Regions from separate parts of the Cupriavidus sp. 01T418 genome, predicted to be linked through region 3. Evidence: predicted binding sites of a transcription regulator. Region 3 holds the regulator's gene; each other region holds the start of a gene.
What was found. The regulator FliA, encoded in region 3, starts transcription of late flagellar genes. The targets are predictions, from matches to a motif close to CTAAAGTTTNNNNNNNNNNNGCCGNTA.
Positions count from the first base shown of each region.

Region 1: AC1DQ3_RS12165 (YjfB family protein) is a predicted target of FliA. The motif match lies at 3,150-3,176, and genes of this name have one in related genera.
Region 2: AC1DQ3_RS02420 (DUF342 domain-containing protein) is a predicted target of FliA. The motif match lies at 2,896-2,922, and genes of this name have one in related genera.
Region 4: AC1DQ3_RS17090 (FliC/FljB family flagellin) is a predicted target of FliA. The motif match lies at 3,922-3,948, and genes of this name have one in related genera.

Region 1 covers NZ_JBFTQG010000008.1:189,276-196,772, forward strand. The annotation lists gene AC1DQ3_RS12145 (MFS transporter) at 1-143, shown strand, start outside; gene AC1DQ3_RS12150 (PaaI family thioesterase) at 180-614, opposite strand; gene AC1DQ3_RS12155 (H-NS family nucleoid-associated regulatory protein) at 1,463-1,690, shown strand; gene serA (phosphoglycerate dehydrogenase) at 1,745-2,956, opposite strand; gene AC1DQ3_RS12165 (YjfB family protein) at 3,267-3,452, shown strand; gene AC1DQ3_RS12170 (hypothetical protein) at 3,574-3,930, opposite strand; gene AC1DQ3_RS12175 (MgtC/SapB family protein) at 3,958-4,659, opposite strand; gene AC1DQ3_RS12180 (MFS transporter) at 5,092-6,306, opposite strand; gene AC1DQ3_RS12185 (chemotaxis protein) at 6,740-7,497, shown strand, end outside.
Region 2 covers NZ_JBFTQG010000002.1:80,085-87,581, reverse strand. The annotation lists gene AC1DQ3_RS02430 (DUF4339 domain-containing protein) at 1-284, shown strand, start outside; gene AC1DQ3_RS02425 (hypothetical protein) at 281-625, shown strand; gene AC1DQ3_RS02420 (DUF342 domain-containing protein) at 1,104-2,750, opposite strand; gene AC1DQ3_RS02415 (bestrophin family protein) at 3,037-3,990, shown strand; gene AC1DQ3_RS02410 (class I SAM-dependent methyltransferase) at 4,172-5,059, shown strand; gene AC1DQ3_RS02405 (DUF1415 domain-containing protein) at 5,128-5,694, opposite strand; gene AC1DQ3_RS02400 (hypothetical protein) at 5,745-6,110, opposite strand; gene AC1DQ3_RS02395 (TIGR03862 family flavoprotein) at 6,262-7,497, shown strand, end outside.
Region 3 covers NZ_JBFTQG010000023.1:24,065-31,561, reverse strand. The annotation lists gene flhA (flagellar biosynthesis protein FlhA) at 1-1,276, shown strand, start outside; gene flhF (flagellar biosynthesis protein FlhF) at 1,290-3,731, shown strand; gene AC1DQ3_RS21380 (MinD/ParA family ATP-binding protein) at 3,735-4,553, shown strand; gene AC1DQ3_RS21375 (RNA polymerase sigma factor FliA) at 4,593-5,309, shown strand; gene AC1DQ3_RS21370 (flagellar protein FlhE) at 5,339-5,737, shown strand; gene AC1DQ3_RS21365 (flagella synthesis protein FlgN) at 5,829-6,287, opposite strand; gene flgM (flagellar biosynthesis anti-sigma factor FlgM) at 6,376-6,678, opposite strand; gene flgA (flagellar basal body P-ring formation chaperone FlgA) at 6,874-7,497, opposite strand, start outside.
Region 4 covers NZ_JBFTQG010000015.1:86,998-94,494, forward strand. The annotation lists gene folE (GTP cyclohydrolase I FolE) at 1-474, shown strand, start outside; gene AC1DQ3_RS17075 (peroxiredoxin) at 505-1,140, shown strand; gene AC1DQ3_RS17080 (DUF1653 domain-containing protein) at 1,191-1,415, shown strand; gene AC1DQ3_RS17085 (DUF1120 domain-containing protein) at 1,690-2,379, opposite strand; gene AC1DQ3_RS17090 (FliC/FljB family flagellin) at 2,498-3,826, opposite strand; gene AC1DQ3_RS17095 (hypothetical protein) at 4,370-4,894, opposite strand; gene AC1DQ3_RS17100 (fimbria/pilus outer membrane usher protein) at 4,960-7,497, opposite strand, start outside.

The DNA of each region.
Region 1 (7,497 bases), on a different contig from region 3:
GCAGCCGCGCGGCGGTGGCCGGCGGCTATGCCATCGGCGCGGCGCTGATGATCGGCGCTGGGGTGTTCGCCATGCGCTATGCGGTCAATGCGGAAAAGCGGCCGCTGGAGGATATCGCGCCGCCGCTGTCGGCGCGCGAATAACGCTGCTGGCCTCGGGCTCACGGCGATTGCGCGCTGCTATCCGGCGGCCTGGGACGCCGAGGCCGGATCCTTCCTGCGGAATGCCGCCTGCGCGGTGGCGATCAGCCGGCCCTGGCTATCCGTGATCTCGGCGTTGGAGAAGAACACGCGCCGCCCGCCGCCCACGCGCCGGCCGACCACTTGCAGCGGTTCCACGTGCGCGGACGAGACATAGTTGACGTTTAGCGAGATGGTCGTGGCGGCGCGGCGCACGCCGTTCTCCGGAAACAAGCCGGCGTAGCCCGCCGCCGCATCCAGCAGCGTGGCCAGGATGCCGCCTTGCACCACGCCCGTATTGTTGACATGCGCGGGCTGCGGCACCAGCGACATGCGTACCAGGTCAGGCTGCCACTCCACGATGGCGACATCCAGCGATTCGAGAAAGGGATTCTCCAGCGCGTAAGGCTGGCTTGCTGCGGTGTTGTCGGGCATGGCTTGGCGGGACGAGGGTGGCAAGTTGCAATGACCGCAATGATAGCCCCGGACAGCCCTGGGTCCCCCCGCTTAGGATAGTGACCAGCATGAACATGGCGCAAAAGCAGAGATGGCGCACGGGCTGGACCGAGGCGTCCCGGAGGCCGATTCGCAGGGCCTGGAGTGGGGCTTTTGGCCGGTTCGACGTATTCTGATCTGGAGGGTTGCAGGGGCGCAGGCCGCGCTCGGCTATCATGTGCGAACTTCAGGATGACCGGTGTACATCCGGCGCCGCATTTTCGACGGTTCTCCCGCCTCTTCCATCTGTTTTTATTGTGTCTTCCGCCATGCCTTCTTCAGTTCCCGCCGACGTCAAGAAAGTCGCTGCCATTATCTGGATTCGCGTCCAGATAGAGCGGCTCGGCATCTCCATGGATGAACTTGAGGCGGCAGGTTGTTTCGAAAGGGTAGGGGTGGCGCCGGCGCCTGCGGTGCCGGCGGTGGCCGCGGTGGCAGAGGCCCCGGTATTGGCGCCCCCGCTGTTGCCTGCCGGACCGGTCACGGCACCGCCGGCGGTTGCGCCGAAGCCATCGCGCAGGGCGGCAGCGCGCAAATGGTTGCCGGCCGGAGATCCCTTGCCAGTACAAGTGCCGGCAGCTATCCCAGCCGCAACGCCCGTGGCGGCGCCCGCATCGGCACCTGTATCGGCACCTGTATCGACTCCTGTATCGACTCCTGTATCGGCACGGGCGACGATGCCCGCGCCAAGTCCGGTGCCGGCAATTGCCCCTGCCCCTGCCCCGGCAGCAGTGCCATTGCCCGCGCGGGCAACGATGTCCGTGCCCGCGTCGCGAGCAGGGGCTACCGTGAAACCCGCACCAGTTGCCGGGTCGGCGCTGGCATCCGCGCCGGCAGCACTGGCACCCGCGGCGCCGTCACCGGCAACGGCGTCTTCGCAGCCGCCCGCTGCCGCTCCCGCACGCCGCTATCGCAATGCCGAGGGACAGGTGTGGGATGGCGAAGGCCCCATGCCGGCGTGGCTGGTGCGCGCAGTGAACGCGGGCCAGTCGGTGGAGCACTTCCGGGTGAGTTGACGGCAACGGCTGGCCGCCGCTGCCGTTATTGCCGTCGGGTGCGGCGACGCCGGATCAGGCCAGCGGGTTCAGCAGGGTGCGGCAGCGGATAAAGGCCGGTTCCGTGTCCAGCGCGGCAATCAGATCCGGCGACGGGACCTTGTCCAGGTCGGTCACCACATAGCCTGTCTGGCCACGGGTTTGCAGGTGCTGGGCCACGATGTTGACCCCGTCGCGCGCCAGCAGCGTGTTGAGTGCGGCGAGCGCGCCCGGCGCATTGCCGTGCACGTTGAGCAGCCGCGCCGGCGACGTCAGCGGGCCAGGGCTGACCTCGGGGAAATTCACCGCACCGATGGTGTCGCCGGTGCGCAGGAAGGCGATCAGCTTGGTGGCGACTTCGGTGCCGATGTTCTCCTGCGCCTCCTCGGTGCTGCCGCCGATATGCGGCGTCAGGATCGCGTTGGGCACGCCTTGCAGCGGGCTGGTGAAGCGGTCCGCATTGGTCTTGGGCTCTGCGGGGAACACATCGATCGCCAGGCCGGCGATGTGGCCCGCGTCGCACGCCGCGCGCAGCGCGTCGATGTCCACCACCGTGCCGCGCGAGGCATTGATCAGGATTGCGCCGCGCCGGAACTGGCCGAGCACCTCGGCATCGATCATCTTCCTGGTCTGCGCGGTGGCCGGCACGTGCAGCGTCACGATGTCGGCGTGCGACACCGCATCCACCAGCGAGCGCGCCGCGCGCGCCGAGCCGAGCGACAGCCTGGCCTGCACATCGTAGTACACCACGCGCATGCCCATGGCCTCGGCCAGCACGCCAACCTGCGAGCCGATATTGCCGTAGCCGATGATGGCGATGGTCTTGCCGCGCGCCTCGAACGATCCGCTGGCGCCCTTCGCCCATTTGCCGGCGTGCGCCAGCGTGTTCTTCTCCGGCACCCTGCGCAACAGCAGGATCGCCTCCGCGATGACCAGTTCGGCCACCGAGCGCGTATTCGAGAACGGCGCGTTGAACACCGGCATGCCGGCGCGGGCCGCGGCGTCCAGGTCTACCTGCGAGGTGCCGATGCAGAAGCAGCCGATGGCCAGCAGGTGTTTGGCCGCCTCGATTTCAGCGGCACCCAGGTGCGTGGCCGAGCGGATGCCAAGCATCTGGTGCGCTGCGGGGGCGCGATGCAGTTCGTCGCCCGCGAGCGCGCCGGTGCGGCGCTCCACGGTGACTTGGGCTTCCCTGAAGCGCTCGACGGCGGTGTCATGGATATTTTCAAGCAGTAGTGCGGAGGTCATGGCGATTGGGTGTGGCGGCGGTGATGGCGCGGCGTGGGTGCAGCGAGGATGCGATGAAGCGCAGGCATGCGCAACGCGAAACGTACGCCGACATGGTAACGCAGGCAGCGCTAGCCAGCCGAACACCCACATTGCCGCCAATGGCAAATGGGGCCGCTTCGCATCCGCCGTGCCGGTCGCCGTACTGCCGCGCTAAAGGTTTCGGGCTGAAGCGCCGACAACACTGGATGCAGGCGGGAACGTCTTCCTGCAGGTTTCAACATCCATCCCAACTTCAACCTAGTTACCACACAACCAGGAAAATTGACCCATGGACACATCCCTCGTCAGCGCGGCGAGCAACGCGGATTCCAATCCGGTGCCGGTCATGATGCTGCGCAAGTCGCTCGACCTGCAGGCACAGAACGTGGCATCCCTGCTGGCATCGGTGCCGCAAGTGAGCGTCGCTCCCAGCAATCCGCCTCACCTTGGACAGAATATCGACATCACGGCGTGATAAGCCATCTCGCGCCCCGGGGCTGATGCAGCTCGGGCGCAATCTGTCGCGACGCCAGCGCTGCTTCCAGCGCTGGCGTCCTTCCTCTGGCAATCGGTTTGAATCGGTGGGTCGGCGAGGCTCAGGCCGCCGCGAGCGCACGTTCGGGCTGCGGAACGGTTTCCCAGCGCACCGCGCGGACCAGGGGTTCCAGGCCCAGGCGTTGCACCAGCTTGACCATGCCGGGCCGGCCGCCGGGCTGGCAGTGCACCAGCACGCGCATCTCGACCAGTTCGCGCCGCTCGCTCTGCCGCGTGCGCAAGCTCTGCAGCTGCAAATCGCGTGCGGCCAGTTCATGGCGAAGCTGCTGCTCCAGCCTGGCGCCATGTTCGTCCTTGCAAAGCAGTACCACCTGGAACAGCTGGGTGGCCGCGCCGCGGCCCGCCTGGGCGGTACGGCGGGTGAGGGCCTGGGGGAGCATCCCGTTGAAAAAACGCATATCCAGCTCCTTTCCCTCTCCTTGGGGTTATTCGAGCGCGCCGGCCGGAATGGCCCAGCGCACGAGGGAAACGCTTTTCTCCATGCTGATGCGGCTGACGATCTGCTCCAGCTTGCTTTCATTGCCGGGCGCCGCCAGCACATCGGCACGGACTTCAATGTGGCCGCCGCTGGGGGTGTCCTCGCTGTGCAGCGATTGCAGCAGCAAGGCGGGCATCTCCGTCAGCGCATGCAACAGCAGGCCGCGCACATGAATCTCTTCCTGCGCCGTGCAGACCGTGGTGATGCGGTAGACCATTTCCACTTCCGTGGTGATGGACACGCCGCCGCGGTTGATGCGCTGGCCCAGCATGCGCAGGCCAAAATTGGCGCACAGGATGCAGGCGGTGCCGATCGCGGCCTCGGCAGCGTGACCAAGGCCGGCGAGCACGCCCACCGCGGCAGAACACCACAGCGTGGCGGCGGTATTCAGGCCGCGCACGTTCAGGCCGTCACGCATGATCACGCCGGCGCCGAGAAAACCGATGCCGGAGACGACCTGCGCGGCAATGCGCGCATGGCCCTGCGGATCGAAGGTAAAAGCAGATACCGAAACGAACAAGGCAGCGCCGGCGGCGACCAGCGCATTGGTGCGCAGCCCCGCCATACGCTGGCGCAACTGCCGTTCGGTACCAATACACGCACCCAGCGCTAGCGCTTCAAGCAAGCGCAGGGCGAATTCGTGCCACACCATAAGAACTCCTGTAACAGGCAGGACGAACCGGTGAGTCTTGTACTGGACACGGGCAAGCGCAGGCAGCGGCGTGCTGCAACGCATGCGCGGTCAGAGGAATGAAGCCGTATTCAAGAACAGAGGCGGGACAGGACGTCCGGCCTCGATAGCACCGTGCCGCAAGCGGGGCACGGTCGCTGGGGGGCTACCGGGCTCCGGTCAGGCGGAGGTGCCGATCCTGGATCGACTACTGTCGTCGGAACAAGTGCCCACTGGGTAAGCCCTGAAATTAATAACCCGCGTACTGTAGCGACTCGAGTTGAGTGGGTCAAGCGAAAACCGCCCAAAATCGCCCATTACGCGCGATTTGCGGCATTTAACGGATGAATGGATGTTAATTGGCTGAATATCGATCGGAATTATTTGAAAACACCGGAAAATTAAGAATAGTCAGGCCGAGCGCCGAGCCCGTGCCGCCAGCACCTGGCTCAGACCCAGCCCAGCCAGCGCCGCCACGGCCGAGAACAGGAACACGGAGCCATAGCCCGCATGGCTGGCGATCACGCCGGCCACCGGGCCGGTCAGTCCCAGCGAGAGATCGAGAAAGAGCGCATAGGCGCCGAGCGCCGAGCCGCGGTTGCTCGCCGGCACCAGCTTGACCGCCTCCATGCCCAGCGACGGGAACACCAGCGCAAAGCCAAATCCGGTTACCGCGGCGCCCGCCAGCGCCTGCGTGGGCCCCTGCGCCAGCCAGATCAGCGCCAGCCCGGTGGCCTCCACGGCAAAGGCGCACAGCGCCACCGGATAGCCGCCAAAGCGGCCGATGCTGTCCGCCAGCAGCAGGCGCGCCAGCACAAAGCTCACGCCCAGGCTGGTCAGCGCCAGCGCGGCGTGGTTCCAGCCGTGGCTGGCGTAGTACAGCGTCACAAAGGCGGTGATGGCGCCGAAGCCCACCGAGCCCAGCGCCAGGCACAGGCCGAACGGCGTCATGTGGCGGAACACGGTGCGAAACGGCATGCGCGCGCCCTTCACCGTGGGTACGGCCGGCTTGCGTCGCGCCAGCGCAAACGCGGCGACGGACATGACGGCGGTGACGATGCCCAGCGAGGCAAGGCCCCAGCGGGCGTCGAGCAGCACGCCGAGCGGCGCGCCCAGCGCCAGCGCGCCGTAGGTTGTCATGCCATTCCAGGAGATCACCTTGCCGGTGTGGCGGGAGCCGACGTCGCCGATGCCCCAGGCGATGGTGCCGGTGGTGACCAGGCTCTCGCCCGCGCCGAGCACCAGCCGGCCGGCGAACAGCCAGGCCAGGCTGAGCCAGCCGGTATGCACGAACAGGCTGGACAACACCGCCAGCAGGCCGCTGCCGGCACAGAGTACGAGCCCGAGCGTGACCGATTCCTTCGGGCCTTGCAGGTCGCACAGGGTGCCCGCGTAAGCCCGGCTCAGCAGCGTCGCCAGATACTGGATGCTGACCGCCAGCCCGGCCACGACCGTGCCATAGCCAAGGTCGCCATGCACGAAACCGGGCACCACCGCCAGCGGCAGGCCAACGCTCAGGTAGGCAATGAAGTTGAAGAAAACGATGGCGACAATGCGCCGGCTGATGCTGCCTTGCAGGTGTTCCCCGGAATCCGGGGCGGCGCGCGTCGTACTGTTCGAAGACATGGCGAGGAGGGCGGTTAGCCGGCGCGCGTCCCCAGAAGCGCCGATAAGATCATGGCCGCCCGGTCATATGCAATGTCGCCGGCGCTGGCTTGGGCATTTTAAGCGGCTGCTTAGTTCGTGTAAATCGGCTTGCGAATCGACTGTTGTACGTGCGCTTGAGTACATGAGCTTGAGTGCGGCCGGCGCGAGTGTGCTGGTGATCACAAGATCGCCAGGGTGCCAATGCGCGCGGGTCCGCCGCCAGCCGTATCCCGCACTTTAGCGGGGTGAAGCGGCAAATCGCGTGCCCGATGCCACTTTGCCGCTAAATTTCCCCGAGGATTGGCCGTTAGCCAGAGCAGTGGCCCGTCAATGCAGCGACTCCGCGCCGGGGTCGCGCAGGGCAGACAGGCCCGGCGAAACGATCAACACCGCGCGGCGACAAAGGAAGCCTATGAGCAGTTCGATGAGAGACATCGACGAACGGACCAACCTGACCAACAACAATCAGTTCGAGTTGCTGTTGTTCCGACTGGGCGAGTCCGACCAGTCCGCGCGCAGCGAACTGTTCGGCATCAACGTCTTCAAGGTCCGGGAGATCCTGGTAATGCCGCAGGTCACCACCGTGGTGGGCGGCGGCCCTGCCATGCTGGGCATGGCAGATATCCGTGGCCAGGTGATCCCGGTGATCGACCTGCCCAAGCTGGTCGGGTGCACGCCGCGCAGCGGCCTCAACATCCTGCTGGTGACTGAATACGCGCGTTCCACCCAGGGTTTCGCGGTGGAAGCGGTGGACGAGATCGTGCGCCTGGAGTGGAACCAGGTGGTTTCGGCCGAAACCAGCGTCAAGGGCGACAAGGTGACCAGCATCGCCAAGCTGGATACCGATTCCGACAACCCGCGCCTGGTACAGGTGCTCGACGTCGAGCAGATCCTGCGCGATGTGCTGCCGACACGCCAGCCCGAAGTCGATCCCAAGACCGTCGGGCCGCAGGTGACGCTGCGCCCCGGCACCAAGATCCTGGCCGCCGACGATTCCGCCTTTGCCCGCAGCCTGATCGAGCAGGGCCTCAAGGCCATGGGCGTGCCGGTGCTGATGACCAAGACCGGCCAGGAAGCCTGGCAGCAGCTGAGCGAGATCGCCGACCACGCCGCCGCCAACGGCAGGACCGTGCAGGACGAGATCGCCATGGTGCTGACCGACCTGGAAAT
Region 2 (7,497 bases), on a different contig from region 3:
TAGGCGCAATGAACCATGCGCTGCGTAACACATATATTCCCGGACCGCAAAGCGCTCCACCAGGAATGCACGCAAATGTTTACTACGTGATCCTCGACGGCAAGCAGGCGGGGCCGTTCAGTGATCAGGAGATGGCGCGGCTGATTACGGAAGGAAGGATTCGGAAGGACTCTTACGTTTGGCGGCCAGGCCTCCCCAAATGGGAGGCCGTCGAGAATGTAGCCGATGTACTACGGTTGGTTGCGCTGGCGCCCCCGCCTTTTCGCTCGGAGGAGAAGTCGTGAGAGTTCACCCCGTCAATCTACTGATTGCTACTGTCATTGGCGCTCTGCTGACGTACGGTATCACCAGTATCGACGCAAATGCCATGAAGGGAACTACTGCCATTGGCGGCTTTATCTTTCTTGCCGCCACGCTCGGCACGGCGATTGGCGTCACATTTGAGAATGGCCGCGCGGGTGTCAATCTGCGTGTGTTGTCAATTGTGTTCTTTGTGGCGGCGTTTTCGCTGAACATGGTGTTTGCGATGTTTTCGCTCTCGCAAACGAGCTATATCATTGTCAGTGGCATTTGTTTTCTCTTGTTTGTGCTGATTGCCAACGCCGTCTACAGTTCGAGGCAATAATTGGCGAAGGAGCCTCTCCCCCGAACGCGTATGACGAGGAGGGATCCAACAACTGCTGCCCCGCCGTATTGCTGCGCACGTAGCCTCTGGCTAACACTTCCCCGTGCCGGGTGTGTAAGGGACCTGCACCCTCAAGTGAGTGCGCCCTGCCGGGCGCACCCCAAAAAAAAAGCGCCGCACACGAAAGCATGCAGCGCTACCGAAGGAGGGCCGACGGATTAGGCCTTCCTGCGAAATACCCCCCGGATAGAGAGCGGTACATGACTACTGTAGCGAGTCGCCGTGCGCTGGACTTCCGGCAATTTCCGAAAGTACAACGAGAAATTTCTGCAAATTGAAGGGCGAGACTGGCGCGTTTCCTGGCGCCGGTCGTCAAGCACCCGAATGGCGAACAAAAAAAGCTGCCGGTGGCTAGCCGGCAGCTTTTGGTTTGCCGCCCCGCACGGCGACCTGAGCGCGCCATCGGGCACCACGAAATTCAAACCAGAGCGATGCGATCCTCCACCAGCCGGATCTGGCCGCCCGGCTTGTCCTCCATGATCTTCATCGACTTCTGCCCGATATGCAGGCTGACTCCGCCATGGATGCGCCGGCTCACCTCGATAACGGCCTCGGGAGACGGCCGCAGCTTTTCAGCCAGCTTGGCCAGCCTGGCATTGAGCTCGATCGAGTCACGGGTGAGCTTGAACAGCGTGGCGCGCGCCTTCTCGCGCAGGTCGCCAACAGCCTTCTCGGGATGCTTGGCGAAGAAGCTGACCAGTTGCTGCACCTTGCCCTGCTCGGTTTCCAGTTGTTGGCGCCGGGCCTCGGCCTCGGCCTTCTCCGCCTCGGCATAGGGATTGGTGCCGACCTGCACGATGGTGACGGCGCCGGCGGCGGCGCCAAGGACGGCGGTACGCACGGCAAGCTGGGCCCGGCAGCGCCCGCCGGTGATATTGCCCTGGCCGCCCTTGGGGCTGCCCGCGACGATGCTGTGCCCGGCCGCGACATCACTTTGGTGGATGCCGCTTTCCACCTTGACCTCGGTGCCGGCCTCCACCACCGCACTCTCGATAAAACGGGCATGCAGCGAGCCCTTGCAACGCACCCGCGCCTCCGCGGTGGCGCTTTCGCTGCCCTGGTACGTGCCCTCGGCCTTGCCGATGATGCCGCCCTTCACCACCACATTGCCGCCCGCCTCGACATGGGCGGCCTCGATGGTGCCGGTGACGATCACGTCGCCGGTCACGCGCACGGTCATGCCGGTCTTGATATCGCCGTTGACGCGCAGCGTGCCGTCGAGGTCGACGTTGCCGGAGTGCATGTCCACCGCCTCGACATCGACCACCGGGCTCACGCTGGCGCCCTGCGCCGACAGGGCCGGCGAGCCTGAGATTGCCGCCAGCAGCACTTCCGGATCCGACGGATCGGGGGCTACACCGGTCAGGCCGTCCGCGAAGGGCGGATCCGCGGCTGGCACGGCCGCCATGACCTTGCCGAAGACATCGACGCCGTCGGTGCCCTGGCGGGCCGGGATACGCCGCATCAGCGGCGTGCCGGGATTGACCAGCAACAGGCTACCCAAGTCGCGCAGGTCGATGCGGCCGCTCTCGTCCTCGGCCACCAGCGGTTTGCGCGGCGCCAGCAGGCTTTCGAAGCGTGCCGGCGTGCCGGGCTGCGGGGCGCGTCCCGCGGCAATCTCCAGCCCGTCGCAAAGGCCCGCCTCGAGCGCGCCCCGCAGGGCTTCCCGGTCGGGCTCCGCGGCGATGCCGCGCTCCGCCAGCGCGGTGCGGATATCGTCCCGCGTGACCGCGCGGCCGCCTTGCGGCGGCAGCAGGTTCAGCCGCACGCTCAGATTGTCGCTGCTGACGCTGAGTTCGAAGTAGCCGTCCGTCAGTTCGCCGATCCAGGCCTCGATCGGCGTGCCTTCGGTAGCCCGCTGGCATTGCGCGAGAAAGGTGTCGATCGCGGCGCTGTCCAGCCTGGCCTCGGCCCAGCCGCCGCCGGCGAGTGCCTCTTGCAGGACCGTGCGATCCGGCGGCAGCCAGCCCGGCGTGACGGCGAATGCCGCGCGCAGCTGGCGCGTGCTTTCGTCCAGGCTGACCTGCACGCCTGTGGCTACTGTGTCTTGTCCCCGTTTTTCCATTCTGCTTTTCCCCTGATGGATCGTGTCCGCGCGGCGCGCCTGGATTGGCGCGGCCATCTTGTGCTGGAGCCTGCCGGGCAGGTCCTTGGGCCGGGTTGTCCTTTGCGCGCCGAAGGATCCATGCCCTTTTCGGCGAACACAATACCATCGGCCGTTTTGCGGAAAACTTGAGCCGGAGCATGGCGCCAGCGCTGACGAACCAGCCCCCGGCCCACTGCCAGCGGCCGAAAAATGTACACTTCTGCCCATCGACGAAACACCGTGCGGCAATGCAAAAGGATCAGAGATGATTGTGCGAGACCGCCCATCGGGACTGAGACTGTTCCTGGCCTTGCGAGGCTCGATCCTGCCCCGCATCTGGCGCGTGCTGCTGGTGAACTTCCTGGTGGCCGTTGGCGTCACGCTCAGCCACGGTGCGTTCTTCCAGCACAAGGTCACGCTCACTGCCATTCCTTTCACCCTGATCGGCTTGCCGCTGGCCATCTTCCTGGGCTTTCGCAATACCGCCGCCTACGACCGCTTCTGGGAAGGGCGCAAACTGTGGGGCGACCTAGTGGTACGCAGCCAGAACCTGGCCCGGCAATGCCTCGGCCTGATCGCCGACGCCACGCCGGATCAGGCTGGCCCAGCCCCGGCCGGGCTGGAAGATGTACGGGTCCGCATGATTTCCCGTGCCATCGCTTATGCGTACGCGCTGCGCAACCGCCTGCGCGGCACCAGCGCGGACGCCGGACTGGCACCCTCCTGGCTGCGCCCCCCCGAGCTGGCGGAACTGCGACGCAGCACCAACGCGCCGGCCGCGCTGATGATGCGCATGGGCGAGGATCTGGGCCTGTGCGTGCGGCAGGGCCGCCTGGATCCTTGCCTGGCCGCCGGCATCGACGGCACCTTGTCGGGCATGGCGGCCGACGCGGTGGCCTGCGATCGCATCCGCACCACGCCCATCCCTTTCTCGTACACGCTGCTGCTGCATCGCACGGCGTATCTGTACTGTTTCCTGCTGCCGTTCGGGCTGGTCGATACCATCGGCTTCGTCACGCCCATCGTGGTGGCCATCGTGGCCTACACTTTCTTCGGCCTCGATGCACTGGGCGACGAACTGGAAGAGCCGTTCGGCACCAGCCCCAACAATCTGGCGCTGGACGCGCTGTGCCGCACCATCGAGATCGGCATGAAGGAAGCGCTGGGCGAAACGGTGCTGCCGCCGCCTCTCGTTCCGGTGGATTACAGCCTGCTGTAACGTGCCAATGGCGTGCAGTTGGCGTGGCATTGCCCGCCACGCCGGAAATACGCCGATTACGCCACTCACCCCAGCCGGGCGCGACTTTCGGTAAACTGCCGCTGTACCGGCGCAGCGTCGTCCGGCTTTGGCGCACGCCGCACCGCGTCTCACCGATTTTCCCAGGTTCGAAACATCCCAGATGGCCCAGAAGTCCCCGGCGTCCAAGACGCCCGCCGCACCGGCGCCCAGTCCCCACGAAATCCGTCCCGGCCAGTCGATCGAGCTGCTCAAGGCGCTACATATCCTGACGCGCGAAGGCAAGATGAACCAGGACAGCCGCCGCAAGCTCAAGCAGGTCTACCACCTGTTCCAGTTCATCGAGCCGCTGCTGCAGGATCTCAAGCAGGATCACCCCGACGTGACGCTGGTCGACCACGGCGCCGGCAAGTCCTACCTGGGCTTTATCCTGTATGACCTGTTCTTCAAGGAACAACTCGACCAGTCGCACATCTACGGCATCGAGACGCGTGAGGAACTGGTAAGCAGTTCGCAAGAACTCGCCAGCCGGCTGGGCTTCAAGGGCATGTCGTTCCTGAACCTGTCGGTGGCGGATTCGATCACCTCGCCGCAGCTGCCGTCCACCATCGATATCGTCACCGCCCTGCACGCCTGCAACACGGCCACGGACGACGCGATCCGCTTCGCGCTGGAAAAGCGCGCCAGGTACATCGTGGTGGTGCCCTGCTGCCAGGCCGAAGTGGCCGGCGTGCTGCGCAGGAACAAGGGCAAGCTGCTGGCGGGCAATCCGCTCACCGAGATCTGGCGCCATCCGCTGCACACGCGCGAATTCGGCAGCCAGGTCACCAATGTGCTGCGCTGCCTGCAACTGGAGGCGCACGGCTACCAGGTCAGCGTGACCGAACTGGTGGGCTGGGAGCACTCGATGAAGAACGAACTGATCATTGCGCAGTACAAGGACCTGCCGCGCCGCCGTCCGGCCGAGCGGCTGCATGAAGTGCTGCGCACGCTGGGGCTGGAAGAGATGGAGGAGCGCTTTTACACGCAGGAGCCGGCCGCTGCCGGCTGACGCTGCCTTGCGCCATGGCCTCGGCGCTGCCGTGGCGGATCAACGCGCCGCTTCGACGGCGCGTTTTTTTATTGTTCGCCGCCCTCGGCCATCAGCTTGCGCCAACCGTCGTGGCCAATCCGGCGCATGGTCGCCTCGTTGCGTTCGTAGATTTCCGCCGCATCGGGATATGCCTCCACGGCGCGCGCAATGCTGTCCTCGCGCAACAGGTGCAGGATCGGGTAAGGCGCCCGGTTGGTATAGTTCTCGATATCGTCCGGCTCGCTGCCTGCGAACACATAGTCCGGATGGAAGCTGGCGATCTGCAGCATGCCCGCCAGGCGCATGCTCTTGAGCAAACGCTCGGCGAAGTAGAGGAAATCGTTGTAATCGAGGAAATCCGCCAGCGCGTGCGGCACGATCAGCAAGGTGGTGTCGATCTCGGCGGGATCGGCGTCGGCGAGCGTGCGCATCTCGGCTTCGAGATCGGCCAGCACGCCCTCCGTGCCGGTGGCCTCGCACACCGCGTAGCGGATCTGCCGCTTCACGTGCACTGCCTTGGCGAAGGGACACAGGTTGAGGCCGATCACCGCGCGCTCCAGCCATTGCTGGGTGGCGTGCATGACGGACTGGGCGGATGGCGAAGCGGAAGACATGGCGATGGCGGACTGCGCTAAACGGCTATTCTAGCGCCCGCAGCTGCCGCCTAGCGGTGCGGCCCATGGATCTGCCGCGCCAGTGCCTCGGCCTGGCGCATGGCCCCGTCGCGCTCGGCTGCGCTCAGCTTGCCGCAGACGTACTCCAGGTTGACGGTATCAAGGTCGGTGACATGGCGATCGCCGGACAGCACGATGACCTTGCGCCACATGCAGGCCTTGACGCGGTCGCGCTCCAGCCCGAGGCAGCCGGACTGCAGGCAGTAGGACAGGTTGCGCTGGGCCAGGAAATCGCCCTTCATCGCCTTATCCTGCAGCCCTTGCGCGGTCTCCTGCGCAAGCGCCGGGTGCACGCCGGCCACAAGGCCCAGCAAGACCAGCATGAAGGCCCGCGCGGCGGGCAGAGGCGGTGACAAGAAGGACGGCGTGGGCATGGGAAACGCAGGAGCGCGGCAGCGCGCAGGAAAGCGGCGATATTAGCAGTTGCCCCGCCCTATATAATCCGATCCGCCGCACCCTGCCTTGCACCGCATTCCGCGACTGGCCGCTTTCCCCCGGATTCAACCCATGCCCGCACCCATCGCCTCCCTCCCAACCGCCAGCGTCGCCGTAATCGGCGGCGGACCCGCGGGCCTGATGGCGGCCGAGGTGCTGGCGGGGCGCGGGCACCGCGTGGACCTGTACGACGCCATGCCATCGGTCGGACGGAAGTTCCTGATGGCTGGGCGCGGCGGCATGAACCTGACGCACTCGGAAGCCCCCCAGCCTTTCCTGGCGCGCTACGGCAGCCGCAGCGCGCAGATCGCGCCGTTGCTGGCGGGCTTCGATCCGCAAGCGCTGCGCGACTGGGTGCATGGCCTGGGCATCGAGACCTTCGTCGGCAGTTCGGGCCGGGTCTTTCCCACCGACATGAAAGCCGCGCCGATGCTGCGCGCGTGGCTGCACCGCCTGCGCGAAGCCGGCGTGCAGTTCCATATGCGGCATCGCTGGCTGGGCTGGGAGGCCGCTGCGGGCGCATCACCCGGCACGCTGCGCTTCGCCACGCCGGAGGGCGAGCGCCTGGTGCAGGCCGGCGCGGTGGTGCTGGCACTGGGTGGCGCAAGCTGGGCGCGGCTGGGCTCGGACGGTGCCTGGGTGCCGTTGCTGGCCGCGCGCGGCGTCGGAGTCGCGCCGCTGCGCCCGGCCAACTGCGGTTTCGACGTGGCCTGGAGCGAACACTTCCACACGCGCTTTGCCGGCCAGCCGGTGAAAGCCGTGGCCATCGCGCTGCACGACCGCGACGGCGTCGCGCACTATCGCCAGGGTGAATTCGTCGTCACCGGGCACGGCATCGAGGGCAGCCTGGTCTATGCGCTGAGCGCGCCGATGCGCGACCTGCTGGCAGCCACGGGCGAAGCCATGATCCACCTCGACCTGGCGCCGGGCCTGAGTGCCGCGCGGGTAGCCGACGCGGTGCAGCGCCCGCGCGGCGCGCGCTCGCTATCGAGCCATCTGCAAAGCAGGCTGGGCATCACCGGCGTGAAAGCCGGGCTGCTGCGCGAATGCCTGTCCAAGGAAGAATTTGCCGCTCCCGCGCGACTGGCGGCGGCGCTCAAGGCGCTGCCCTTGCGCCTGCTGCGTGCGCGCCCGATCGACGAAGTGATCAGCAGCGCTGGCGGAATCGAGTTCGAGGCGCTGGATGCGCAACTGATGCTGCGCACCGTGCCGGGCGTGTTCTGCGCCGGCGAGATGCTGGACTGGGAAGCACCCACCGGCGGCTACCTGCTGACCGCGTGCTTTGCCAGCGGGCGCGCCGCCGGCCTG
Region 3 (7,497 bases):
CTCCAACGAGCAGGACGTGGGCCAGCAGCTGACCGGCCAGCTGTTCTCCAACCCGCGCGTGCTCTATCTGACCGGTGCCATCATCGGCTTGATGGGCATCATCCCGGGCATGCCGCACTTCGCCTTCCTGGCGTTTGCCGGCGCGCTGGTGTGGTTCGGCCGCTACGTGTCACGGCGCGACCTGGCGCAGGCGCAGGAGAAGAAGCGCGAAGACCGCGCCCCTGCGGTGGCCCCCGAGTCGACCGAAGCCAGCTGGGACGACGTCACCCTCGTGGATCCGCTCGGCATGGAAGTGGGCTATCGCCTGATCCCGCTGGTGGACCGCGCGCAGAACGGCGAACTGCTCGGCCGCATCAAGAGCATCCGCAAGAAGGTGGCGCAGGAGATCGGCTTCCTGGTGCCGGTGGTGCATATCCGCGACAACCTGGAGCTCAAGCCCAACGCCTATCGCATCACGCTCAAGGGCGTGGAGATCGGCCGCGGCGAAGCGGCGCCCGGGCAGTGGATGGCGATCAACCCCGGGCAGGTCTCCGGCTCGCTGCCAGGCACGCCCAGCCAGGACCCGGCCTTCGGCCTGCCGGCGGTGTGGATCGAGGGCGGCCTCAAGGAGCAGGCGCAGATCTACGGCTACACCGTGGTGGACGCCAGCACGGTAGTGGCCACGCATCTCAACCACCTGATCCACATGCACGCGGCCGAACTGCTTGGCCGCCAGGAAGTGCAGGCGCTGCTGGACCGCATCGCCAAGGAATCGCCCAAGCTGACCGAAGACCTGGTGCCCAAGGTCATCACGCTCACCGCACTGCAAAAGATCCTGCAAAACCTGCTGGACGAAAGCGTGCCGATCCGCGACATGCGCACCGTGCTGGATGTGGTGGCCGAGTACGCACCGAAGGTCAGCGATCCCAACGAACTCACGTCGCTGGTGCGCGTGGCGCTGGGGCGTGCCATTACCCAGCAATGGTTCCCCAACGGCGCTGACCTCCAGGTCATCGGCCTCGACGCCGGGCTGGAACGCGTGCTGTCGCAAGCGCTCTCCAACGGCGGCGGCATCGAGCCCGGCCTGGCCGACGCCCTGCTGCAGCAGACGCAGGGCGCGGTGACCAGGCAGGAGCACCTGGGGCTGGATCCAGTGCTGCTGGTGCCGCACCCGCTGCGCCCGCTGCTGGCGCGCTTCCTGCGCCGGACCATGCCCCAGCTCAAGGTGCTCTCGCATGCCGAGGTGCCGGACAACAGAAATATCAGGATCACCGCCATGATCGGTGGCGCAGCGTGAGGGGTTTCGCAAGATGAGCGTAGCTAAATTCGTGGCGGCCAATGGCCGCGAGGCCCTGCGCCAGGTGCGCGAGGCGATGGGACCGGATGCCGTGGTGCTGTCCAACCGCACCGTCGAAGGCGGCGTCGAGATCGTCGCCATGCGCGACACCGATCTCGGCGCCATCTCCAGCCGCGCGCCGGTATTCACGCCACAGCCCGCCGTGGTGGCCGTCGACGGCGCCCTTGGCGACCTGCGCGGCGAGCTGCGGACCATGCGCGCCATGATGGAGCGGCAGTTCTCCAGCGAGGGCACCCACGGCCTGCCGTCGATGGGCAGCGATCCGCTGCGCGACTCGCTGTTCACCTGGCTGGTGACGGCTGGCTTCTCCGGACAACTCGCGCGATCGCTGCTTTGCCACCTGCCGCCGGGCCATGACCGCCCCGCCGCCATGAGCTGGATCCGCCAGGAACTGGCGCGCAAGGTGCCGGTACTGAACGACGAAGATGCGCTGTTTGCCCAAGGCGGCGTGCTGGCGCTGGTCGGCCCCACCGGCGTGGGCAAGACCACCACCACGGCCAAGCTGGCCGCGCGCTTCGTGCTCCAGCACGGCCCGGAACGACTGGCCCTGCTGACCACCGACACCTTCCGTATCGGCGCGCACGAACAACTGCGCATCTACGGCGACATCCTCGGCGTGCCCGTGCACGCGGTGAAGGACGCGGCCGACCTGCGTTTCGCGCTGGCGGCACTGACCGAAAAGCACCTGGTCATCATCGACACCGTCGGCATGAGCCAGCGCGACCGCAACCTGTCCGGGCAGATCGCCATGCTGGCTGGCGTGCAGGCGCCGGTGCAGCGCATCCTGCTGCTCAACGGCGCCAGCCACGGCGACACGCTCAACGAAGTCGTGCACGCCTACCGCCACGACGCCACGCCCGACGGCGGTATCGACGGCTGCATCGTCAGCAAGCTGGACGAAGCCACGCACCTGGGCTCCGTGCTTGACGTGGTGATCCGGCACCGCCTGCCGGTGTACTACGCCTCTACCGGCCAGCGGGTGCCAGAGCACCTGGAGTTCGCCAACGGCGCGGCCCTGGTCGAGCGCGCGTTCCAGACGCCGCGCCGCGGCTCCGTATTCGCCGACGCGGAAGCCGCGCGGCGCGCCATGCCGGCGCAGGAAGACAGCGATGCCACCCGCGTGGCCGGCCCCGGCGGGGCCGACGGCATGCTGCGCTCGCTGACCGACAGCGCCAACGCAGTGGGCGACTGCGTCGACCAGCTGAATGCCGGCAGCTACGGTTTCGAACTGGTCCGCTCGCTGTGGCAGCAACGCGCCGAGAGCGCGCCTTCGCCGCGCCTGATGGCGCAGCAGGTGCGCGAGGCCGCCTGCCGCGACCTGAGCCGTCATTGCGATCGCTTCGTGCTGTCGCTGAGTGCGACGGTTGCCGCGCCGGCGGCAGGGCGCCGCGCCCCGCGCCCCTGGCAGCACACGCTATGGCTGGCGGACCGCGATGGCCTGCCGCTCGCGGCGGGCACCGCACCGGCCGGCCGCACCGGCCCAGCGCAGCAGGGCGGGCAGGGCGGATGGGAGGCCGACGCGGCCACCCTGTGCGCTGCCATTGCCGCCGCCCGTACCGTGGTCAATCTGCTGGACGCCATGCCCGCCGCCGCCACGCTGGCGCGCTGGCAGCAGGCCGGCGAGCGCTGGCTTGCCGCTGCGCGCAAGACCACGCGCGTGGTCAGCGGTGGCGCGGCCATGAAGCTCGATGCGCTGGCGGAAACGCTGACCTTCCACGTCGTGGAAGACATGGATTACCGCGGCCGCGATGCCGTGCAGTGGATCGCGCAAGCGCCGGTGCGTGTGCTCGAGGGCCAGGCACGCGGCGCACGCGGCGCCGAGAGCGGCATCGAGGCCGGCCTGCTGGTATCGCGCGTGGTCGATCGCGAGAACGGCCAGACGCTTGCCGTGCACTACCTGCTGTGCGACCCGGCGCTGTCTGCCGAGGGTGCGCAACTGGCCCGCTGGGCGCGCTGGGCCGAGGCCGGCGAAGCGCAACTGCGCACGCTGCGCCATGCACTGGATCACCTGGGCCAGGGCGGGCAGGACGGCGGCAATGCATCCTCGCTGGCCGAGGTGCAAGCCTGCGCACGGCTGCTCGCCTTGCAGATGGCTGTCGCCGCGCTGCGGCTGGAGCACGGGTGCGATGACACCGTCGCGCCGTTCCTGGCAAGGCTGACCGGCCGCGCGCCTGCGCGCCAGACGCCCGGCTCCGTCGTGCTGGTGGAAGGCATCGGCCGTCTGCTGGCGCTGCTCGACGTGCTGGAAAACTACCCCGCCCGCAGCGGCCGCGCCATGCTATCCGATACCACCGAGGCCGCTGCCGAGACGTTCCACATGGGCGAAGCCGGCGACATGCTCGAAGCGAGCCTGCATGGCAGCCGCGTGTTGCAGACGCTGGCACAGGGAGAATAAGACGTGACTTCACTCGCCTCCGACCAGGCAGAAAGCCTGCGGCGCATGCTGGCGCCCCGCGCCACGCGCCGCATCGCGGTGGTCGCGAGCGATGCCGGTGCCGGCGCCACCACGGTGGCCCTGGGGCTGGCCAACGCACTCGCCATGCAAGGCGAGCGCGTGCTGCTCATCGATGAAGACCGCTTCGGCGCGCGCGCCACCCGCCTTGCCGGCGCCATGCCGGAAGGCACCCTGGCCGCCGTGCTGGGCGGCGCGGTGACGCTGGAAGCCGCGCTGGGCAAGCGCCCGGCCGGCGCCATCGCGGTACTGCCCGGCAGTCCACAGGCCAGTGGCGGGCTGCAGGCGCTGAATGGTTTCCGTACCGTGCTCAACGATGCCCGCAGCGACGCGGACGGCGGCCTGTCGCAGGTGGCCGGCACGGCGCACAACCTCATTGTGGTGCTGCGCGCGGAGCCGGCCTCGATCAAGGCCGCCTATGCCTGCATCAAGCGGCTCAATCACCTGTACGCATGCCGGCGCTTCCACCTGGTGATCAACGCTGCCGCCACGGACGCCGCCGCCAGTGCCGTGCTGGGCAACCTGGCACGCACCGCCAGCCAGTATCTCGGCGTCGAGGCGAGCCCCGCGGGCAGCCTGCCGTACGACCCGCTGGTGGAACGCAGCGCGGCGCTGGGCCGCTGCGTGGTCGAGTCCTTTCCCGCCGCGCCCGCCACCGCAGCGCTACGCCGCATTGCCACAGGCATTGCCAACTGGCCATTGCCCACCGATCCCCGTTCAACCCCGACGGCTCCGCTGACGCCGTCAGCCACGGCCCTGGCTTAAACGCCGGGGCCCGCAGCCAGGACTCACGAGAATTCCACCATGTACACGATTCAGGGAAAGCTCGAACAGACCGACACCGTGACGGCGCATGCGTCCCTGGTGCGTCGCATCGCCTTGCAACTGGCAGCCAAGCTGCCCGCCAGCGTGCAGCTCGGTGACTTGATCCAGGCTGGCATGATTGGCCTGCTCGACGCCGCCAAGCGCTACGAAGACACCCACGGGGCGCGTTTCGAGACCTATGCCAGCCAGCGCATCCGCGGCGCCATGCTCGACGAGGTGCGCGCCAACGACTGGCAGTCGCGCAGCCTTCGCCAGTACACCCGGCGCATCGAACGCACGGTGCGCGGCCTGGAGCAAACGCTGGGCCGCGCGCCGCTGGACTCCGAAGTGGCCCAGGCGCTTGAGCTGCCGCTGGACGAATACCAGACGCTGCTCAATGAAGTCTATGGCTGCCAGCTGCTGCACTACGAGGACTTCGAGCGCTCCGGCGAAGAAGACTTCCTGGACCGGCATCTGAGCGTCAGCGACGAAGGCAACCCCCTCACCCTGCTGATGGAAAGCGGCATGCGCGAGGCGCTGATCCGTGCCATCGAGCGCTTGCCTGAGCGCGAAAAGCTGGTGCTGTCGCTGTGCTATGACCAGGAGCTCAACCTGCGCGAGATCGGCGCGGTGCTGGAGGTGACGGAGTCGCGGGTTTGCCAGATTCGCAGCCAGGCGATTACGCGGCTTCGTTCGCAGTTGCGCGGCTTGCTATGAGCGGTTGGCGCCAGCGAGTTGCTGCCGCGATGATTGCCGCGGCCTGCTGTCCGGCCTGGGCGGCGCCCGGCGGTACGGCGCTGCATTCCTGGACGGCCTCGGTGAACGGGCCTGCGCTGTATGGCAGAGGGTTGCGCACGGTCTCTGCGCCGATTACGCCTGGCGGCTATTTGCAGCAGGCGGAGGGCGCGATTACCACCGTGCGGTGGCGCTATAGCTTTGCGAGTACGCCGCCGAACGGGTTGCAGGCCTATTTGTGCAATGCCCAGCGGTGTGTGTTGTTGCCGGGGACGGAAGGGCTTACCGAGGCGTTCAGCGGGGATGATGCGGCCAAGGGCTTTGTGTTTGCGTTTCAAGTGCCTGGCAGAGGGGCATTGGCGCCGGTCTTGATCGGGCAGTCGAATCAGGTTACGGTCAGCTTCAGGTGACCCGCGAGGTGACCCGCGAGAGCTGACCAACCGTCGGTTGGCTCCCCTCTCCCGCCCGCTGGGGCCACATCCGCAAACCATGCAAACCAGTTCAGCCGCTGGCCAGGCTGACGCCCTGCGGGCCGGTCTGGGTGCGTCCGTCGCGCCCGTACACCGTGGCCGTGTCGCCGCGCTGGCGCAGGACCTGGATGGCTTCGTCGGTATAGCCGCGCAGGGCTTCCACCACGGCTCCATTGAATTCATTGGCGTCGCGCGCTGTGCGCGCCGCGAGCACCAGGGACCTCCATGCGGCTTCGGTGCCCGGGTCGACATGCCTGCCGACCAGTTGCCCGCCGGCAGCGATGCGGATCCCGAGTGCACCCATCTGCGCTTCACGCGCGGTGGTGAGCGCGCCGAGCAAGCCAGCCAGTTCGACCTTGCGCTCGAGCGCAGCGGCAAGGGCCTGGTAGTCTCCCGTCTTGAGCAGCTTTCTTTCCTCGCCGAGCACAGCGGAGAATTCCCGCACCAGCTCGGTTTCCCGGCCCAGGTTCTGAATCAGGGACTGGCTCATGGTTTTTGCCTATCGTCTGTGGTCTGTGGCTGGCCTTGCGGCCCGGTTATCGCTGGCGGCGGCCGGAAGGCAGTCTGCCACCAGCGGGTTACGCCCCGCCGTTCAGCTCGCGCAGCGATGCGAGCAGCCCGTCGGCTATCTTGCTGGGGTCAATCTTGATGCGGCCTTCGGTGATTGCCTGGCGGATTTCGTCGACCTTGGCGGCATCGATGTCATTGTCCTGATCCTGGACCAGGCGCGAGCCGATGTCACGCACCTGGGTAGCCAGGGGGCTCATGAGCACGTCGGCCGTGACCGGGGCTGCGGCCGCTTGGGGAGCACCGGCGGCGGTACGGACGGCGCCGTCGGTGGCATCGCTTGGCCTCGACGAGGTGGTCTGATTGATCTTCACGGTGATTCCTTGCTGGGTTCCTCTGGCTTATCGGATGATTCAGGCAAAACTTTAGGGAGAACAAGTCTGGCGTTCGGGCCGGCATTGTCTCACGGGCCGTATGGCCGCCCCAGGCCGCCCCGGGCCGCCCCGGTCCTGGGCGCACCTGCCAGCGGTCTTGCCGCATGCGCATCTCGCCTGCCGTCCCCATCCTGCCTATTGTTGCAGCACCACCGTATCACCGCTGCGCACCAGCGCACTGACCACCTGTCCGTTCTTGAGCCGTACCTGCACGTTGCTGCCGACGGCGGCATCGGCCATTACCTTGCCCTCGCTGCTGAGCTGGAAGGAATCGCCTTCCACCGTCACCGTCACATTCTGCCCCTGCCGCACCGCGATCGATTTCTTCAGCAGGTCCGTCCGGATCGGCGAACCCGCCGCGATGCGGTTGGCCGCGACCGCGCCATTGACCTGGGCCGGGTCCGTCACCACGGCGCGCGGCAGGGTGGACAGGTCGCCCTGGCGCACCTCAAGCGCGGAAGCGTCGATCGATTCGCCGGGCATGAGGGCACGCGCCGCCACATAGTAGTCGGCTACGACGGACACGCGCGCCTGCAAATAGCGGGTCCATGGGCGTTCACCGCCGCAACGCACGCCCACCGACACGCGGCCCCAGGCCGAACTGCCAGGCGGCAGGAACGGTTCGGGGGAGGGGCAGTCCGGCGCCCGGCCGCCTGAGGGCGGCACGATCTGGATGCTTGCCTTGCCGGGCAGTCCGGCCGTCTGTTGTGCAAGAAACTGCTCAACCGCTACCCGCACCGGGTCTTCGGGAAAGGGCGC
Region 4 (7,497 bases), on a different contig from region 3:
CAGCGCGTACGTGAACTATGGCAAAGGCGCATGCTTGATGGTTACGATGCAGACCCAGCGGAAGTACTCGGCGCGGGCTTCGAAGACCCCCGTCGCGATATGGTAGTCATTCGCAACATTGCGGTGCACGGCGTGTGCCCGCATCACCTGCTGCCGTTCCGTGGTGTGGCGCATGTCGCCTATCTTCCTAACGGGCGACTGCACGGCTTTGGCCGCATCGCGCGGATGATCGATACCATCAGTCATCGCTACACTTATCAGGAATGGATAACGAATGAGATCACGAACACGCTCATCACACATGGCCTCGCTCGCGGTGCTGCCTGCCTGATTGAAACCGAGCAACTATGCCTGCTGTTGGGCGAGAACCGGCGCGGTGACGAGCGGGTCGTCACCCAGTGCTACGCGGGCGAATTCAGCCACAACATGCAGCCGCGCAATGAATTCCTGCATGTCATAGAAAACCGGAAGTAGTCTTCTACTTCCTCCTCTAGGAGTTGCATCATGAGTCTTCGTCTTGGCGACATGGCCCCTGACTTCGAGCAGGATTCGAGTATCGGCCGCATTGGTTTCCACGAATGGCTGGGCGACAGCTGGGGCGTGCTGTTCTCCCATCCGGCGGACTTCACGCCTGTCTGCACGACCGAGCTGGGTCTGACGGCCAGGCTCGCGGGTCAATTCGAAAAGCGCAATGTAAAGACGATTGCGCTGTCGGTCGATAGCGCCGAGTCGCACAAGGAATGGATCAAGGATATCAATGAGACGCAGGCCGCAAACGTCGACTTTCCGATTCTGGCCGATGGCGATCGCAAGGTGTCGGAGCTTTACGACATGATCCACGTGAACGCGGAGGAGACGCTCACGGTCCGCTCGCTCTTCGTTATCGATCCGAAGAAGAAGGTGCGTCTGATGATTACGTATCCGGCAAGCACCGGCCGTAACTTCGACGAAGTGCTGCGCGTGATCGATTCGCTGCAACTCACCGATAACTATCAGGTCGCCACTCCGGGCAACTGGAAGCACGGCGACGATGTGGTGATCGTGCCGTCGCTGATGGACGAGGAAGTGATCAGGCAGAAATTCCCGAAGGGCTACACGGCGCCGCGTCCGTATCTTCGCATGACGCCGCAGCCGGACTGAGAGGCGATATCGGTTCGATGCGTACACAACATCAAAGAGCGAAACAATGTATGTTGTTGAGGCAATGCGGGAGAGCACTTGGGCTCGCGCGAGAGGACGAATCGAATGAACCGGTGGTGGTCTACACGCGGCTTTACGAGCGGGACGACCTGCCACTGAGCACGCGGACATTGAAGGTCTGGAACGAATCGGTGCCTGTCGGGCATACACTCGTGAAGCGATTTTCCTACGTCGGCCGGGCGTCGCCACAGGTCTCAGCTGACAATAGCCGTTGAACGGTTCGGTGTCCGGTGCCTGCAGGTACTGGAGCGCGCGCCTCTGGTCATATCGAGAATGTCCGGCGTTCGAAGCCATTGAGGTGGAGATACCTCTGCTTGCCTTCGGGCTGCTAGTCCTCCAGGTGCTTCAGCGTATCTCAGGGAACCTGCAGCAACCGCGAATTTGCGCGACTTGGGCTCCATGCGAATGAGCGGCGGCAGAGGGCACGTCTCAGATGCGCGTGTGCAGCGGCAGCGGCTTGATGTCCAGGTTCTTCAGCGCTATCTGGGCTCACAACAGAATCAGCGTCATCGTCCCCGATCCGTCCAACGGGATGCTGGACGTGGCGGTATCCACCACGGGCCTGCTTAGATACACATCCACGATCACGTCACCAGAGACTTCAGTTAGGGCGTCAGGGGCCCTCGCGTTGGCACTTGCGGCGTAGGCGAGGGACGCGCCCTTCCGAAACATGGTCTGCCGAAAGTAATTGCGGGAGGTGGTCACCCTTTCCAGCCAGGTACTGGTCGAGCGTGCGCCGACCCCCAGCAAGCTAGTAGCCGGGGCCTGAAGCACTCCCCCTGCAGTTGTTCTGATCTGAAGCCGCCCTGTGTGGAAGCTCACGCTGCCAATGTTTTGGCCGTGATAGGTTCCTAGACCAAAGGCCGCATCGAGAATAGTTCCAGGAGTGCCGGTGGCAGTGCCATCCCGGTTGTCGGTAAAGGCCAATGCGAATTTGGTAGGCGCTGGACAGGTCACTGCCATTGACATCTGCTGTCTGGCGACGGAGTAGAAGTCGGTTGTGAATATCGTGAGGGACTCTCTGGAAAGGCTTCCAAAGTCAATCACCCCACCGCCGCCGAAAGAAATGGTGCAAGGGGACGGCGCAATGGTCGCCGCCATGGAGAAGCTGGCGGACTGTGCCTGCGCAGCGAATGCCGCCCCGGAGAACATTGCAGCGAAGAGCATTTCTCGGATCATGAAAAAACGATTCCTGCGACGACGGCTTTTTACGGTAGAAAAGAGGGTGCCTGCGATCAGAGGAAATCTGATCGCGGGCGAGTTTAGTCGTCTTACGGTATGACGACTCCTTGCGGGATTAACGCAGCAGCGACAGCACGCCTTGGCTCGACTGGTTGGCCTGAGCCAGCACAGAGGTGCCCGCTTGTTGCAGGATCTGGGCGCGCGACATGGCCGAGACTTCCAGCGCGTAGTCAGCGTCCTGGATGCGCGAGCGCGAAGCCGACAGGTTCGTCACCGCCGAGCCCAGGTTTGTGATGGCCGAGTCGAAGCGGTTCTGTACGGCACCCAGCAAGCTGCGCAGCTTGTCGACCGTGGCCAGCGCATTGTCGATCGTGGATAGTGGGTTGGTGCTGCCCGAACCGGTGAACTGGGCGGTGGCAGTGGTGGTGCCGCTGGTGCTCAGTTCGATGGCGGTTGCGTCGGTGACGGCCGTGGTCGTCGCGCCGCCGTTGGCCTGGGCGCCGGTTTGCGTACCTGCCGAAAGCGCGTAGTTGTTGCCTCCCTGGCTGACGTAGGCGACAGCAGTGCCGTTGGTGTCAGCACCGACCTTGATCAGCTGGCCGGTGACGGTGTTGCCGGTGTTACCATTGGCGGCATCGCCTACCGTCAGATTGACCGTGTTCAGCGTGACGGCGCCGGTGGCGTCGTCAATCGAGGCAGCGTAGCTGTCGTTGCCGTACTTGACCACGTAGTTGTTGGTGGCGTTGCCAGCGGAATCCAGCACGTTGTTCAGCGTCAGGGAGCTGGCGCTGACGGTCGAGCCGACGACGGCGGACAGCGTGTTGGCAGCCGAGGTCAGGTTGACGGCAACCGGTGCGGTGCCGGTGGCAGCGGCAACCGTGGTGATAGCGCCGCTGGTGCTCAGCGCGTTCTTGGCCACCGTGAAACCGGTCATGCCCAGGGTCCTCGAGCTGATTTCCTGCAAGTCGATCGAGATTCGCTGACCGTCTTGCGCGCCAACTTGCACGTTCAGCGCGGTAGCACTGGACGAGAGCACCTTGACGCCGTTGAAGTCGGTCTGTTGCGAAGTACGGTCGATTTCAGCCAGACGCTGGGTGATTTCGTCCTGGATCGATTGTAGATCGCTCACCGAGTTGCTGCCCGTAGCGGCTTGCACTGACAGGGTACGGATCGCTTGCAGGTTGTTGTTGACTTCGTTCAGCGCGCCTTCCGTGGTTTGGGCGAGCGAGATACCGTCGTTGGCGTTGCGCTGTGCTTGTGCCAGGCCGTTGATGTTGGAGGTGAAACGGTTGGCGATCGCCTGGCCGGCGGCGTCATCCTTGGCGCTGTTGATACGCATGCCCGAGGACAGTCGCTGGATCGCGGAGTTCAGCGACGCTTGCGACGAGTTCAGGCTGTTCTGCGTCATCAGGGACACCGTATTGGTATTGATTACCATGGACATGGTCTGACTCCTTTAAAGAAAGTTGAATGATCTGATGTTGCTGCAACGTTGGCCGCTCCGCCATGCTTGACGGAAAGTGCCGCCGCTGAGTGAGATATCGGCTGGGATCCGGAAAATATTTAGATTTGTAGCGAATTATTCGATGAATTGAAACTGGGTTGGATTCGCTGAGATGTGAACAAGCCTATGAAGGCGTGGTCAAATTTTCTTGATTCAAGTTTTGAAGCAACGTTCCTATTAAATCAGGCATGTCGGACTTGTTGTGCCCGTTCTTCCGATCACGCCAGGGCTCGCCATCATTGGATTGAACGAATGCAATGAGTTGCTCGGTGTCTGATTAGCTTCTGCAGTCTGCGAATTGTCTGATTCATGCCATAGAAGATAAGCAGAACACGGTGAACCATTTTCGAGCGAAGGCAATAGACAAGGAAGCATGACATCCACCTAAAATTCTGGTGGACACCTGAACGCTATCAGGTCACACCAGAGCGGAAGATCGCTCCCCCCGCCGGGGAGCGCAGGGGGAGAAGTCGAAACGAAAGTCTATTGCAACGTCACTCTTGGAGTGACGGTGAAAGTGATCTTGCTGTCTGGCATGAATCCGCTGGGCACGAAGCCCGTTGCCTGAACGCTCAGCACGATGAGCGAGGCGGATGCTCCCGCTTTGGATAGATCCAGTTGCACGACTTCGTTCGCCTCAGTCACGTCCACTACCGGCGCTGGTGTGTTCTGCACATTGGAGATCATGTCGACCGGAGTCGCGCCGACCGTGGCCTTGGCAATTCGCAGGCGCATGGCGCCGGCCTTGCCGTTCGCATCCCACCGGAGCAGCTTGTTACCTGCGCTCACGACACCGGAGAACTGGAAGCGGGCTGTTACGATCGCGGGATTGCAGTTCACAGTGAGCGTGCCGTTGTGTGGCTGACCGACCTGTTGATAGCCTGGGGCGCTCACACCCGGCGCGCCCAACTCGGTGTAGTTCACCGTACCGAAGTCGACGTAGACCGGCACAAAAGTGACTGTGCATGTCGCGCTTGCCAATCCGGGAAGCCCGAGCGCGCAAGTCATCACCACGGCTCCTTGCCAGCCGCCTGCCGGTCGGGCAAATTGCCGCAGGTTATTCCTTCGCACCATCATTGGCTCCAGTTGCACCGCGCCGAGGCGGCTTCAAATACATTGTCGCCGGTCGCTGGCGCGGCTTGGATGGAACCGATCGTGCAGCGCTTGCCGTCGGCCAGCTCGATCGATAGTTCGTCCCCAGGCTCGAGTCCAGTCACCAGCACCTTGCCCTCAGCTGCCGCGGCGGTAAAGAATTCGTCGCCTCTGAACACCGTCGATCCAGCTGGCAGGAGGGTACCGTCGGGCAGCCGCACGGTCAGCATCAGGCGCTGCACCCGCTTCATGCCGGCATCCAGCTTCAGCACCGCGCCGCGGCTGACCTGCACCACCTGCAGGCCATTGTTGATGTCCACGTTCAGCGGCAATGTGTGGCCCGACACTTCGATGCGCGACTCTCGGTATGGGGGGAGCGCCGGGATCGCCGCCAACCCGTTCGGGCCCGACCACACGGGGCCCTGTGGCGTCTCGACGCGTGCGCCCGTCACATTGCCGGTCCTGACCGTGGCAAAGCTGTCCTGCGCGGTATAAGGCGTTAGCCCCACCCCGTCGCCGGTCGCCACGACCGATCCGCTAGCTTCGCCGTAGTAGCTGTCATAGCTGTGCGAGTGGCTCCATCCCAGAGACAGGCTTGTGTAGAGAGGGGTCGCGTAGGCTGACACAGTGCTCGTGCGGCTGCTTCCGGGACTGCCGCCTCCCTGCACCGCGATGCGATAACCCATGAATTCATTCACACGCTGATCAACCGATGTGCCCATACGCGTCACCTTGTCGTTGGTTTCCATGAAGGTGCGGCTGTTGGTGTTGACCCCGAGCGGAACGGTGAGATTTATATAGGCATAGTTGCTGCCTGGCACTTGTACCAGTCCCGCCTGCGGGTTCTGAATATTCAACGGCGTGAGGCGACTTCTGCGGTGCGCCAGCCCGACGTTGACCGTAATGCCGTGCCACGACTTGTTCCAGCCGAGCGTGATGCTGTCGCCCGGCGCGCCCTGGAAGTAGATCTCCCGCACCACGCTGGTCGATAGGGCGCCCAGCGCTCCAGCATTCCAGCTCAGATTGGCTCCGATCTGGTTGCGATAGCCCGAGGGGATCAGGGTCGCCGGCTGGGCGTAGGCCACGGCCTCCTGCAACTGGCGGTAGCCCGCCGTGCGCAGGCTTCCCGATAGGCCCAGCATCAGGTCCTTGCTAACCTGAACGCTGCTGGCGAGATTCATCTGCGTACCGCTCAGGTTGCGTGCGGTGTCGTGGGAGGCAAGCATCTGACCGAACAGCGAGACATCGCGATCGATGACCTGTGCATTCATCGCGATCCCGACGGAGGTATATCGGCTGGAAATCAAGCCGCCTGCGGTGCCTGACAACCATGGTAGAGAGGCGGGCGCCCAGCCGCGTGAGGCGATGAACACCGGCACATTGCGGTAGGTATGGTTGTATGTCTGGTCCCAGAGCTGGCCACCGGTGATATTCCAGCCTTTCTGTAGGCTGTTTCTCGTGGTCAGCAGCAGCGAGGCGGCGGGAATTGTAAAGGCCTGCTCAATGCCGGTGGCCTCTATCACCTTGACCTGCAGATCCGCGCCCCGGTTCTGTAGCGGATAGTCGCTGATGGCGAAGGGCCCCGGCGGGACCACGGTGGTGTATAGCAGCATATCGTTCTGGCGGATCTCCACCCGCGCGCGCGTGGACGCCACACCGGTGATGGCGAAGCTGGCCTGCTGGATCCACAGGGCTCCTTCCGGGAACCACTGCGCGCCCAGGATCGGGATGGCGGCGAAGAGCGGGTTCTGCGAGGTGATCCGTCCGACCTGCAGTACCTGGCGCTGGTCTTCGAAGGTTTTTTGCAGATAGGCAGCGCCCCAGCGCATCTGATTACTGGTGATACCCCGGGTGCTTGAGCCTGAGTAGTACTGCTCGGATCGCAGGATCCAGTCACCAGCGTTGAATCCGAGCGTGGTGTTCAGGGATTGGTAGCGGTTGCCGGGGGCGCCGCCGCTCGGTTGCGTCTGCTGTACATTCGCGCGGTAGTTGAGCAGTGCACCCAAGCCGCCAGAGTCCGTGCGCACGGCGCGCGGCACTGTTACCAGTTCTTCAGGCGGCACTACGATGTCGACTGCGGATAGCGACGGCTGCAGTTGTACCACCGTGCGGGGTGAGAAGCTGCGGTAGTCGGGGCAGACTTCCTGGGACGCAGGAATTGGCGCAATGGGCCGCAGCCCAATCAGACGCACGAACTCCGCCGTGAAGCATAGTTGACCGCGAGCATCGAACAGAGCCTGCTTGCGCCCCAGGGGGTTACCGTTGACGCTGACCTGTACGGGTTGGGCCCCAGGTATGAAGCGCGGTGCGCTGCGGAAGTAGTTGGAGATTCCGGGACTCAGCCCGCGCTCGCGCAGGATTTCCATGTCGAACTGCACATCCTGATTCGACTGGCCCGGGGGCGGCGAAGTCGGAGCCTCCTGCCCGGCCGAGGTTGTCGGCGCAGCTTGCTGCGCATGCAAGGGCAGCGCGGCAAAGAGTGCTACCATCGCCGCGCTGTTGGTGCGCTTCGTTGACCA